4 regions of the Pantoea phytostimulans genome follow, and region 3 is predicted to be linked to each of the others. Evidence: predicted binding sites of a transcription regulator. Region 3 holds the regulator's gene; each other region holds the start of a gene.
The links. Region 3 encodes CRP, which controls carbon source genes, mostly activating them, when cyclic AMP is high. Its sites were predicted from a motif close to ATGTGANNNNNNTCACAT; they were not measured.

Region 1: the regulator CRP is predicted to act here: its motif matches at 1,042-1,059, upstream of udp (uridine phosphorylase).
Region 2: the regulator CRP is predicted to act here: its motif matches at 1,797-1,814, upstream of garD (galactarate dehydratase).
Region 4: the regulator CRP is predicted to act here: its motif matches at 1,656-1,673, upstream of ACF2G4_RS11910 (glycine dehydrogenase).

Annotation. Positions count from the first base shown of each region.
Region 1 is NZ_CP173698.1:3,293,076-3,296,484, forward strand. It holds gene ACF2G4_RS15420 (dienelactone hydrolase family protein) at 30-866, opposite strand; gene udp (uridine phosphorylase) at 1,171-1,932, shown strand; gene ACF2G4_RS15430 (tetratricopeptide repeat protein) at 2,030-3,298, shown strand; gene rmuC (DNA recombination protein RmuC) at 3,384-3,409, shown strand, end outside.
Region 2 is NZ_CP173698.1:2,250,799-2,254,207, reverse strand. It holds gene ACF2G4_RS10460 (flavodoxin) at 1-21, shown strand, start outside; gene garD (galactarate dehydratase) at 62-1,621, opposite strand; gene ACF2G4_RS10450 (MFS transporter) at 2,256-3,409, shown strand, end outside.
Region 3 is NZ_CP173698.1:2,707,425-2,710,833, forward strand. It holds gene ACF2G4_RS12715 (phosphoribulokinase) at 1-249, shown strand, start outside; gene ACF2G4_RS12720 (OsmC family protein) at 404-808, opposite strand; gene crp (cAMP-activated global transcriptional regulator CRP) at 1,111-1,743, shown strand; gene ACF2G4_RS12730 (YccS/YhfK family putative transporter) at 1,801-3,409, shown strand, end outside.
Region 4 is NZ_CP173698.1:2,563,676-2,567,084, forward strand. It holds gene ACF2G4_RS11895 (DUF4311 domain-containing protein) at 1-287, opposite strand, end outside; gene ACF2G4_RS11900 (DUF4312 family protein) at 430-729, opposite strand; gene ACF2G4_RS11905 (SFCGS family glycine-rich protein) at 732-1,088, opposite strand; gene ACF2G4_RS11910 (glycine dehydrogenase) at 1,182-1,514, opposite strand; gene cybC (cytochrome b562) at 1,810-2,196, opposite strand; gene pmbA (metalloprotease PmbA) at 2,263-3,409, opposite strand, start outside.

The sequences.
Region 1 (3,409 bases), 590 kb from region 3:
GGGCGCTCAGGCGCCCCCTTTTTTATTGGTTAAGCGGATGGCGCAACACCGTATTGTTTAAACCAGGCCAGCATGCGCGCCCAGCCATCTTTGGCTGACTCTGCGTGGTAGCTGGGTCGATAATCGGCATTAAAAGCATGGCCTGCTTCGGGATAAACGATAATTTCAGCTTTGGCATTTGCAGCATGTATCGCCTGACGCATCTGCTCCACGCTTTCCAGGGGGATGCTCTCATCCTGCCCGCCATATAAACCCAGCACCGGCGCGGAAAGATCGACAGCAATATCTATTGGATGTTTTTGCTGCTTCATGGTTTTGTCTCCCATTACGCGGCCATACCACGCCACGGCGGCACGCAACTGTGGATTATGTGCTGCGTAAAGCCAGCTGATACGACCGCCCCAGCAGAAGCCGGTAATGCCCATCCGGCGAATATCACCGCCGTTACGCGCTGCCCAATTGGCCGCGTGATCGAGATCGGCGAGCACTTGTGTGTCGGGCACTTTGCTCACAAGTTCTTTAAATAGCGTGGGAATATCGGTGTACTCGTTCGGGTCGCCTTCGCGAAAATAGAGCTCAGGTGCAACCGCCAGATAACCCTCTAGCGCCAGACGGCGGCAAATATCGCGAATATGTTCATGTACGCCAAAAATTTCCTGCACGACGAGTACGACCGGCAATGCGCTTTCAGCGCCTTTGGGTTTGGCAAAAAAAGCAGGCATGTTCTCGCCCTGGCTTGGGACTGAGGTTTCGCCGAATTGAATGTCGGGGCTTTCAGTAAAAATGGTCGTAGAAGCAGTCGGCTGCACTGCAGGTGCAAAGCCGCCTCCCGCTGATTTTTGTGCCATATTATCTTCGGTTTTCATTGTTTTCTCCGTGCAAGCAATAGCGCAATCACGTAACTATAGCCTGGCCAGATTTCGCGCGGACCAGACAAGGGGTAACAGAGTCAGCAACAGATAAAATCACCTACCTCTTTAACATTGCGCTGACTGGCTTCACAGTACAGCTTGTAGCAGTGCGGGATGACTTAAACTCAAGGTGTGATATTGATCGCATTTTTTCTGATAAAAAATGTAACTTTCATTTTATGAAGTGAGTGTTATCACATATTTATCGGGCGGGCTGACGTAAAGTGGCGCGCTACTTTCTTTTAATCAGGAGTCTGAAATGACACAGTCTGACGTTTTCCACCTTGGTCTTACCAAAGCCGATCTGCAAGGGGCGACTTTAGCCATTGTGCCCGGCGATCCGGAGCGCGTTAAGAAAATCGCCGGACTGATGGACGATGCGCAGCATCTGGCTTCGCACCGTGAATTTACCTCATGGCTAGCAAAACTGGATGGTAAACCGGTGATTGTTTGCTCAACCGGTATCGGCGGGCCTTCCACTTCCATTGCGGTTGAAGAGCTGGCCCAGCTTGGGGTGCGCACCTTCTTGCGTGTTGGTACCACCGGCGCGATTCAACCGCACATTAATGTAGGTGACGTATTAGTCACAACCGCATCAGTGCGTTTAGATGGTGCCAGCCTGCACTTTGCACCGATGGAATTCCCCGCAGTAGCGGATTTTGCCTGCACGACTGCCTTGGTTGCGGCAGCAGAGGAGTGTGGCGCAGCTACCCATATTGGTATCACGGCATCTTCCGACACCTTTTATCCAGGTCAGGAACGCTATGACACTGTTTCAGGACGCGTCGTCAGCCGCTTTCAAGGTTCAATGAAAGAGTGGCAACAGATGGGTGTTCTCAACTATGAGATGGAATCCGCTACACTGTTAACCATGTGCGCCAGCCAAGGGCTGCGAGCCGGTATGGTGGCGGGCGTTATCGTGAATCGTACGCAGAAAGAGATTCCAGATGCGGCGACCATGAAACAGACCGAAAGCGATGCGGTGAAGATTGTTGTAGAAGCGGCGCGTCGCTTGCTATAACGCGCGCGGCAGCAGGTTTCAAGACCGGGCTTATAAAGGTTGACCTGCTGCTTCCCTTAAGATGCGCGCCATTTCAGCTGAACCTGAGAACTTTCTTATGCGCAATACGATTCCTGTACGTCGGCCGTCCTTTGGACCTAATCCCGCTGCGCTGCAAGCGCAAATGGAAAACAGCGCCGCGCGCTTCCGCGTCGCGATGAGCCAGAATAATTTCCAGCAGGCGATGAAATGCTGTGAAGAAGTTCTGCGTTTTATGCCTAATCAAATGCAAGTGCTGAGCGATTATGCGCTCTGCCTGATGCGTCTGGGTCAATACAATAAATCCTACAAGATTTACCAAAAAATCTATCAGGCACCTGCTGCATTGCGTGCCACCGCTTCGGAAACCTGGTTGGATGGCCTGACAGAAGTCTGCGGTTGGTTAGGTAAAAATGAAGAAGTGGCGCGTTATGGCCTGGAATCACTGAATCAGTCAGATGCACGTTTTAGTCAAGGCCAGCGCTACGCTTATCCTGCACCGCAACCCGAACCCATCGATCTTAGCCAGCCTGAACAAAACGTGATTTCGTTTAGCCTTTATGGTGGTCAGCCGCGCTATTGCGAAACGCTGATCAAAAACGTGGAGGTGGCACAAGAGTTCTATCCGGGCTGGGTTTGCCGAGTCTATCTTGACGACACCGTGCCGAAACATGTCTGGCAGCGCCTTGAGCAGCGGCATGTACAGTTAGTAGATATGTCGCATGAAAAAACTATTTTCCCTACGCTTTGGCGTTTCCTGGTGATGGATGATCCTGCGGTAAAACGCTACATCGTGCGTGACGCAGATTCCTTGCTTTCGGAACGTGAAGTGGCGGCGGTTAACGCCTGGCTAGCTTCGCCATACTGGTTCCACCATATGCGTGACTATTATTCACACACCGAATTATTGCTGGCAGGAATGTGGGGCGGCTGTCATGGCGTATTTAACAACGTTGAACAGTCGATGCGTGACTTCATTGCACAATATGAAGGCAGCGAACGCTTTACCGATCAGTACTTCCTGAAAGTCGCCTTATGGCCAACAGTGCGAGAAAGTATTCTCAATCACGATGATATCTTTCATTTTTATCAGGCGCAGCCTTGGCCAGCACATGCACCGATACGTTGGAAAACGGACAGTTTCCATGTAGGCAGCAACGCTGGTTTTGCCAGCATGGCAGGAAAAACCAATGGCGTTGACGGCGAAGAGCAGCAGGTTGAAATCACTTACGGCGGCAATACCTGGAATTATCCGGCGAAAGTTAAAAAAGGAGAATGGGTGCTGCCGATGCCGTTTTTCCTGATTGATGACTGGCAAGCAGGCACGCTGAGCGTCAGAGCGTTATAACGCCTTAACGCCGGGCAGAATTGTCTGGACATTCATACAGTGCGACTCTACCTTTTCCCTCAGCAACGCATCTGGCGAGGGAATCATGGATCAGCACATCATTATCAGCGC
Region 2 (3,409 bases), 460 kb from region 3:
AGCTGGGGCAAACTGCTGTAATGAGATGCGCGCTTTCACCCTGGAAAGCGCGCTTTTATCATCAGGTTATCGGAGCAGGATTGAATACCGCCAGCTGATTACGAATTCCCCAACGATCTGACCATGTCTGTTTCCTGCCGCTGGCAATCTCCAGAATCAACGTGAATAACCGCCAGCCAACCTGTTCAATGGACTCTTCGCCGGTCGCAATAGTACCAGCATTGATATCCATCAGATCGTGCCAGCGCTCAGCCAGCGCATTACGCGTCGCCATTTTGATCACCGGAATCGCCGCCAAACCGTAAGGCGTTCCACGTCCGGTGGTAAAAACTTGCAGCGTAATGCCAGATGCCAATTGTTGCGTGCCGCAAACGAAATCGCTGGCGGGTGTTGCCGCATAGATTAATCCCCGACGCGTCGGGCGTTGACCCGCTGACAACACTTCAACAATAGGACTGCGACCCGATTTAGCAATTGACCCCAGCGCTTTCTCCACCACGTTCGCCAGACCGCCTTTTTTATTACCTGGCGAAGGATTGGCGCTGCGATCGGTTTGTCCCTGATCGAGGTAATTGTCATACCAGGCCATCTCTTCTAACAGACGCTTACCAACTTCTTCATTTATTACGCGTGGCGTCAGCAGATGAATAGCATCACGCACTTCAGTCACTTCAGAAAACATCACCGTTGCACCGCAGCGCACCAGCAAATCAGAAGCAAATCCAACGGCGGGATTAGCCGTCACGCCGGAAAAGGCATCGCTACCGCCACATTGCATACCCACAATAAGTTCAGAAGCGGGACACGTTTCGCGCTGACGCTGATTCAAACGTTTTAAATGGCGTTCCGCGACCTGCAAAATCTCATCGACCATCGCACCAAATCCCACCAGCTTTTCATCTTGCAGACGCACAATGTCATTGTCATCTAATGAAATAGCCTGCACATCAGGCGTGCCGGTCAGCAGGCGCTCCGGCTGCAACTTCTCACAGCCCAAACTCACAATCATTACTTCGCCACCGAAGTTAGCGTTTAACGCCAGATTATGGATGGTGCGGATCGGCACCACCGCAGCGGGTGCGTTGATCGCCACGCCACAACCATAAAGGTGATTCAACGCCACCACGCCATCAACATTGGGATATTTAGGCAACAGATCGCGCTCTATCAGCTGCACGACAAAGTCCACCACGCCCGCGACACAATGCACGCTAGTGGTAATGCCCAAAAGATTGCGCGTACCGACGCTGCCATCTGCGTTGCGGTAGCCTTCAAAGGTATAACCTTCGAGTGCAGGAAGATCGGGGGGAATATTATTGGCTAGCGGCAAGCTGGCCAGCGGTGGCGCTTCGGGTAACGCCACCAGCGATTCATCAATCCAGCTCCCTTGTGCAATGTCTCGCAGCGCATAGCCAATCACCTCGCCGTAGCGCAGGATCTCGCCATCTTTAGCAATCGCGCTCAGCGCCACCTTGTGACCTTGCGGCACATGCTCGGTCAGTGTCAGGCCATCGGCAAAAGTCGTGCCTGCCGGTAAACCTTGATTGTTCACCACAATGGCGACGTTGTCCGCTTCATGTACTTTGATGTAGAGCGGTTGTTCAGTCGGGTTCAGGGTCATCGCTCACCTTCCAGTCATTCGCGCCGTACTTTTGCGGCGCGGTGTAATGATGTTACTTGTCACACGCTCAGTATTTGCCGACTTCAGTATAAGGAGACGCTGCTGGCCACGCATTGTGCAAATGTCTGGCTTTGAGGCGTTTTCAAACGCTGATTTAGTGTGAACAACCAAAAGCAAGTGAAGAATCTCACAAAGCCCATTCTTTGAACGCTGTTTTGCACCAAATCGGGAGGTTATTTCCGGGTTCCGTGAGCCGTGCCGCAGCCATATGTGCAAACGCCAGATAATTGATATTAACGCCGCGTTATTCTCAGGCGTTTATCCAGTGTCAGCGCTAAATCCTGTTCATATACTGATTTCCGTTATCCAACGTTAGGTTATTTGTCACGACGTACTTTCGATTTGCCAATAAAAAAATCGCCGTGTTTAACCCAACTTCTCTCTGATACCCAACGCGATGTGTATGCAGTCAGAGCGAAAGTCGTGAACGCTATACCCGTCACACTTCGAGCCGCTGGTGTGTTGCCTGCGCTTGCTCACCCCGGGCACTTACCAAGTAAGTTTCCAGGGTTTCACGAGCTTGCCGTCTTCCTGCGACTCGAATTATTAAGGGTATGCAATTCAGGAGTGCATCATGAATAGTTATAGCCAGACCGCGGAGTCGGTACAAAAACGTACCCATGCGCGTTACTGGATTGTGGTGATGTTATTTATTGTCACCTCATTCAACTACGGGGACCGCGCCACCATTTCGATTGCCGGTTCAGCGATGTCCAAAGATATCGGTCTGGATTCGGTCGGACTGGGCTACATCTTCTCTGCGTTCTCATGGGCTTATGTCATTGGTCAGATCCCTGGCGGTTGGCTGCTCGACCGCTTCGGCTCAAAACGCGTCTACTTCTGGAGCATCTTTACCTGGTCGTTGTTTACCTTGCTACAGGGTTTCGTCGATGTGTTCAGCGGCTTTGGCATCATCGTTTCGCTGTTTATGTTGCGATTCCTGGTCGGCTTGGCTGAAGCGCCATCCTTCCCTGGAAACAGCCGCATTGTCGCCGCCTGGTTCCCTGCACAGGAGCGCGGTACGGCAGTGGCTATCTTCAACTCAGCGCAATATTTCGCCACAGTGATCTTCGCACCTATCATGGGTTGGCTGGTCTCTGAGGTTGGTTGGGCACACGTGTTCTGGTTCATGGGTGGATTGGGCATCATCCTCAGCTTTATCTGGCTGAAAGTGATCCACGATCCCACCGATCATCCGGGCGTGAATAAAGCCGAGCTGGAGTATATGGAGCAGGGTGGTGCATTGATCAACATGGATGCCAAAAAGTCCGAGCACAAAGTGAGCTGGGACGAGAAGTGGTTTCAAATCAAACAACTGCTGACTTCGCGCATGATGTTGGGGATTTATCTCGGCCAATATTGCGTTAACGCCTTAACTTACTTCTTTATTACCTGGTTCCCGGTGTATCTGGTTCAGGCGCGTGGTATGTCGATTTTGAAAGCCGGTTTTATCGCCTCAATCCCGGCAATTTGCGGCTTCCTTGGTGGGGTGTTAGGTGGCGTGATTTCGGACTGGCTGATGCGTAAAACCGGTTCACTGAATATTGCGCGTAAAACGCCCATTGTGCTCGGCATGCTGCTGTCTATTTCGATGGTGATGTGTAACTACACCGACACCGAATGGGTCGTGGTGTTCTTCATGGCGCTGGCATTCTTCGGTAAAGGCATCGGTGCGCTGGGCTGGGCGGTGATGGCAGATACCGCACCAAAAGAGATCAGCGGCCTGAG
Region 3 (3,409 bases):
GTTCCTACCGTAGACACGTCAAACCCGTTTGCCGCACGCACCATTCCGTCGCTGGATGAGAGCTTTGTGGTGATCCATTTTCAGGCGTTGGAAGATATCGATTTTCCTTATCTGCTGGCGATGCTACAGGGATCGTTCATTTCGCACATTAATACGCTGGTGGTGCCGGGCGGCAAGATGGGATTAGCGATGGAGTTGATTATGGGGCCATTGGTAAAACGATTAATGGAAGGTAAGCGGATTGAATAAATATCTACCCTAAATAATTCGAATCGCAGGAAGATGGCAACGAATGAATCCTGATGAGCTGATTAAAGTAGATGTTACCGGTGAATGCGGGCAGTCAACGCACCAGCAATTTGAAAAATGATGGATAGAGAGGCCGAGAGTCGGCCTCCAGCAATTACCGTTCTTTCACTTCATAGCTGTGGGTCATTTCTACCCCTTTACCCAACATGATCGCGACTGAGCAATACTTCTCAGCCGAAAGATCGACAGCACGTGCAACCGCTTTGTCAGCCAGCGCTTTGCCGCTGACAATAAAGTGCAAATTAATATGCGTAAAAATACGCGGCGCTTCTTCGCGACGTTCGGACGTCAGCTTCACCTCGCAATCCACTACATCATTGCGGCCTTTCTGCAAAATGGTGACCACATCAATCGCGCTGCAACCGCCCGCTGCCATCAACACCATTTCCATTGGGCTAGGGGCTTTATCGCCGGCGTTGCCGTCCATCAAAACCTGATGACCAGAAGAGGATTCACCAAGAAACGTTAGACCTTCAACCCATTTCACTCTTGCCTGCATGATTTAGCTCCCAGAATATGCTGATTTGCCGCCAGAGTACGCTTTCACCTGGTAAACAGCAATCCAGAGAAATCCGCACTTTGCTGAAGCGAGACAACACAAGACAGTCGGCAAAAGCTGTGCTACAAACAGAGCTGAAAATATTTTTCGTCACTCGATGACGGAGCCGGGAAGAATTAAGCGCACTGCGCCAAATGCAGCCCGAATAATTTCCAAAATGGAAAATGCTTTACGCTTTCATCGCCTGACAGGGAAACTGTCCCCTGTATTTTGGGCACGATTACAACAGAGGATAATAGCGAATGGTTCTCGGCAAACCGCAAACAGACCCTACACTCGAATGGTTCCTGTCCCATTGCCATATTCACAAATATCCATCCAAAAGTACGCTGATTCACCAAGGTGAAAAAGCTGAAACGCTTTACTACATCGTGAAAGGTTCCGTTGCGGTTCTGATCAAAGATGAAGAAGGCAAAGAGATGATTCTCTCCTATCTGAATCAAGGCGATTTTATCGGCGAGCTTGGCCTGTTTGAAGAAGGTCAGGAACGCAGCGCTTGGGTACGTGCGAAAACCGCGTGCGAAGTGGCGGAAATTTCTTACAAGAAATTCCGTCAGTTGATTCAGGTAAACCCGGATATTTTGATGCGACTGTCGTCGCAGATGGCGCGTCGCTTACAGGTAACGTCAGAAAAAGTGGGTAACCTCGCTTTCCTCGACGTGACTGGACGCATTGCACAAACACTGCTTAATCTGGCCAAACAGCCAGACGCCATGACGCATCCCGACGGCATGCAAATTAAAATTACTCGTCAGGAAATTGGCCAAATTGTTGGTTGTTCACGTGAAACCGTGGGCCGTATTTTGAAGATGCTGGAGGATCAGAACCTGATCTCAGCACACGGCAAAACCATCGTCGTTTACGGCACCCGCTAATTCCTGTCACTCCCGGCGTGATGGCAACATCACGCCGTTATTATTTGCGCTGAGCTGATGTGGCGTCGAATCATTTATCATCCTGAGATCAATTATGCCCTGCGGCAAACGCTGGTCCTTTGCGTGCCCGTTGCGCTCGGCTGGCTGTTTGGCGATCTGCAAAAAGGTCTGCTGTTCTCATTGGTTCCCGCTTGCTGCAATATTGCTGGCCTTGATACGCCCCACAAGCGCTTCTTCAAACGCCTGATCGTTGGCGGCGGCCTGTTTGCACTTGGCAGCTTTCTTATTCAGTGGCTCACGCTGAAAGGCATTCCCCTGCCCGCGATTCTGTTTGTCGTGCCGCTTTTGCTGGGTGTAACGGGTGAGATCAGTCCACTTCACGGGCGTTTACTGCCCGGCGCGCTGATCGCCTCTATCTTCACCTTAAGCCTGATGGGGCACATGCCTGTCTGGGTTCCGCCGCTGCTCTACATTGGCGGTACGCTGTGGTATGGCCTGTTTAACTGGTTCTGGTTTTGGTTGTGGAAAGAGCAACCAATGCGTGAAAGCCTGAGTCTGGTCTATCGCGAGCTGGCAAATTATTGCGACGCGAAATACACCTTGCTGACACAACTCACCGATCCTGAAAAGGCGCTGCCACCTCTGCTGGCGCGTCAGCAAAAAGCAGTGGATTTGATTAATATCTGCTATCAGCAGATGCATATGCTGTCTGCCAACGGTGATGAAACCCATAAACGCCTGAAGCGGGCTTTTCAAGTTGCGTTGGATTTACAGGAGCATATTTCGGTCAGTCTGCATCAGCCGGAAGAAGTGCAAAAGCTGGTTGAGCAAAGCCATGCCGAAGCGGTGATCCGCTGGAACGCTAAAACCATTTCTGCACGGCTGCGCGTCTTAGCTGACAATATCCTTTATCACCAGCTTCCCGATCGTTTCTCAATGGATAAGCAGCTGGGCGCACTGGAAAAAATTACGCGCCAGCATCCCGATAACCCGGTCGGCAATTTTTGTCTTTACCATTTCAACCGCATCGCCCGCGTGTTACGTACGCAAAAGCCGCTCTATCAACGTGACTTAATGGCCGATCGCCAACGTCGCCTCCCGCTTCTGTCTGCGTTGCGTAGCTACCTAAGATTCAGATCCGCCGCACTGCGCACCGCCGGACGGTTTTCTGTGATGCTAATGTTTGGCAGCGCGTTGGCGATGTTTTTCAATATCCCCAAACCCTACTGGATTTTGATGACCATTATGTTCGTCAGCCAGAACAGTTACAGCGCCACGCGGGTTCGTATTCAGCACCGTGCGCTGGGTACTTTTGCTGGATTGGTGATTGCGGCCGCCACGCTGCGCTTCGCCGTCCCGGAATCGCTGGTGCTGTTGATCATGCTGGCCATTACTTTTATCAGTTATGTCTTCACTCGCCAGTTTTATGGTTGGGCAACGATTGGTTTTACCGTCACAGCGGTTTATTCGTTGCAGTTGCTGTCACTGAATGGCGCGCAATTTCTGCTGCCGCGCCTGATGGATACCATAATGGGCTGCCTGATCGCCTTTGGCGGTATGGTGTGGCTGTGGCCACAATGGCAGAGCGGTTTATTGCGTCAAAATGCGCATGATGCGCTGGAAACTTACCAGGATGCGCTGCGCATGTTGCTGGGGCCTGAACAAT
Region 4 (3,409 bases), 140 kb from region 3:
TTCACCATCAACGCTGCCGCGCCCCAGTTTGGAATGATGCGATGATCAACATCTTGCGTGAAGGAACCCGCCGCAACGGAAGAAGCCCAGGCGTTAAAGAAAAAACCGAGACCAAAGGAGAAGTGGGAAGCGGGATCGCCCTCACACGAGTTCAACTCGCCTAAGGTACGAAAAGCGCCCATGCCCTGCGTAGTGGGCGCATGGAACATACGTGCCGCACCCGCGCCAACGCCTACCCCCACTAATCCACCAATGATCAACGACTTAAACAAAATGATTAAAAACATATTTTTTTACCTTTGTTGTCGTCACTTACCCAAATACTCTGCGTTACTTAAAGGCGGCCAGCCTGAACCTCCACGCGTTGACTCAGTAAAGGAGTGGGACGCGAAGCTAACACCTCTGCAACCTGGAATTTGACGGGTAAATTTAGGGAGCCGCCGTGAACGCAACCTGTTCGGTATCGATCACGGTAACGCTGACGGTAATCTCCAGTTCAACGCTGTAGCTCCGCCGTTGGCGCGCCAAAAAGAAAAACAGGAATTTTTCGTTTTTAACGCTTTCCTGCGCACGTAAAACCCGCACATCTTCGGGCTCAATGCGCAACAGAATCTTTTGCGTCGCGCGCAGAACCTGGTTCTGCACGTGACTCAGCGCATCGGCGAATGCTTTCGCTTTGGTCTCGCCTTTACCCTGCACCGTCACCTGAGTAACGTATTGTTCTTTCATGGTTAGCTGCCGTATTTCTTGTTCCACGCCTGCACTAAGCGCTCGCCTAACTCTTCTTTGTCCATGAAGCCAAAACCTAAAACGGTTGCACCTTCATTAATGGCGGTAACGCCTTCGTCAATCGAACGCATGCCGTGCTTCGCTTTGTAGCCATATTTGTTCTGTGCGGTGATGGCACCTGCGCCGCCGCTGCCACAGAAGGAGATGCCAAAATCAGCGTTTTCCGCTTTCATGACGTCGCCTAACTTCATATCTGCCGCAACACCAGGAACAACCACCGCCCGGCCACCGGCTTTCTCAATGCCTGCCGCCACTTTCTGACCTTTACCTAAACGATCGCCAATCACTACAGTTACCATGTTGTGTTCCTCGGGTTATGTCTGCCTGGGCCGGATGTTTCTGCCCGTAACGTTTTCTTCGAGCCTTCACCGTCTTTGGTGAAGCCAGGTGAATTAATGGGTGCGTGCCACTTCGATATGAACGGACAGTAACCACGCCTCTTCGCGCGGCAAATTGCCAAACAGATCCACCACCTGCTGCGACAGTTGCATGGTTTCTGGAGAGATATCCTCAAACAAGTCAGCTTCAACCTCTGGCAGCGGCTCGCCGGTTAACGAGCGTGATGCCATCGCACGTACGTGAGAAACCAGCATTTGCTGCTGAACCGCATTGGGTTGAATACCGTGTTGCGCATAGATCACAGCGATCTGCTGCAGCACTTTGTCTGCCAGCTGCTGGACTTCCTCCGGTGGTGCGTCTTGCACCTGGACGCCGTTTTTACTCACCTTGCTACTCCTGTTGAAACCGGATAATTCGCGTTGAAAATAAATTACGTGGAAGCAGGCAAGCTTTGGAGACGCATCTTTTCCAGATGGAAGTGGAAATCGACGTGAGCACAGTGCGCCAGATCGCAGGGTGCGTGTTTAGTGTGATAAAGGTCGCGTTATGCGTGATGTGCAGAAAGGAAGCGATGATTATGCGTAAGTCATGCAGGTGAATTCGATTGGCAACCTGTTGAACCGTGAGGAAATAAGCAAAAGTTATGACAAAAAAAAGCCGGTCAGACGACCGGCACAGGAATTAGCGAAACTTCTTATGGTTAGCCGTGCGAATATCGTCCAGCTTTTTTGCTTCCGTTTTGGCGCCATCAATATTGTTTGATTTTGCCAGCTCGTTCACCACGTCGATCTGAGCAATTAGCGAATCCAGACCCGCATGGAAATCTTTGATCTGTGCACTGTCAGCCGGTTGGCCTTCCAGTTTTTCTGGCGTTGATTTCTTCGCATCCTGCGCCGCCGAACGCATTTCACTTAACGCTTTTTGCATCTCCTGCGCATCGTCAGTTTTCTTGACGATTTTAAGATTGGCATTCAGCGTGTCCATATCGTGTTCCAACTCAGCCGCGTAGAGGCTGGCGCTGGAGAAGAGCAGAGAGAGAGACAACATTGCAATCACATGCTTACGCATCGTTTTTTCCTTTTTATTGTGGTCAAAAAAAAGCAGCCAATTGGCTGCTTTCAGGAATCGATGTCTTTATTGCCCGGCAATTTTCATCTCAGGCAGTAATACCGAGCCGCACTGAATATTGCTGCGGGTTTCGATATCGTTACCGACAGTGACCATGTTGCGCCACATATCCTTGAGATTACCGGCGATGGTGATTTCGCTTACCGGATACTGAATCTCACCATTTTCCACCCAGAATCCTGCGGCACCGCGTGAGTAATCGCCGGTAATGGCGCTCACGCCTTGCCCCATCAGCTCGGTTACCACTAAGCCAGTACCCATTTGCTTCAGTAAATCGTCAAAGCTATGGCCCTGTCCGGCGATGCGCCAGTTATGAATGCCGCCCGCGTGACCGGTGCTGGTTAAACCTAACTTACGTGCGGAATAGCTGGTCATCAGCCAGGTTTGCAGCACACCTTCTTTGATGATGTCACGCGCCTGGGTGCGCACGCCTTCGCTGTCGAACGGCGTAGAAGCCAGCCCTTTCAGCAGATGCGGCTGCTCATGAATGGTGAGCCATTCAGGCAGGATTTGCTGACCCAGTGAATCCAACAGGAAAGTGGATTTACGGTAAACGCTGCTGCCGCTGATAGCGCCAACCAAATGACCAAACAAGCCGGTCGCGACTTCAGGGGCGAAGATCACCGGCGCTTTCATGGTAGAAAGTTTACGCGGTGCCAGACGCGACAGCGTACGCCGTGCGCATTCTGCACCGACCCATTCAGGGCTTTTCAGATCCTCGAAAGCGCGACCAATGGTGTAAGCGTAATCACGCTCCATGTTGCCATCCTGCTCAGCAATCACACAGCTGGAGAGCGAATGGCGGCTTGAGCAATAGCTTTGCAGCATGCCGTGGCTGTTGCCAAAAACTTTGATCCCGACGTGGCTGTTAAAGCTGCCACCTTCGGTATTGGTGATGCGCTTGTCCGCTTGTAACGAGGCTTGTTCCGCCTGCGCGGCCAGCTCAATAGCGCGATCGGCATCGATCTCCCACGGATGGTAAAGATCGAGATCCGGTGCGTCATAGGCCAGTAGATCGGCATCAGCCGGACCGGCAAAGGGATCGGGGGACGTGTAACGCGCAATATCAATCGCTGCCTGCACAGTACGCTTGATAGCGTCTGGGCTGAGGTCAGTCGATGAAGCGCTACCTTTACGATTTTGATGATAAACG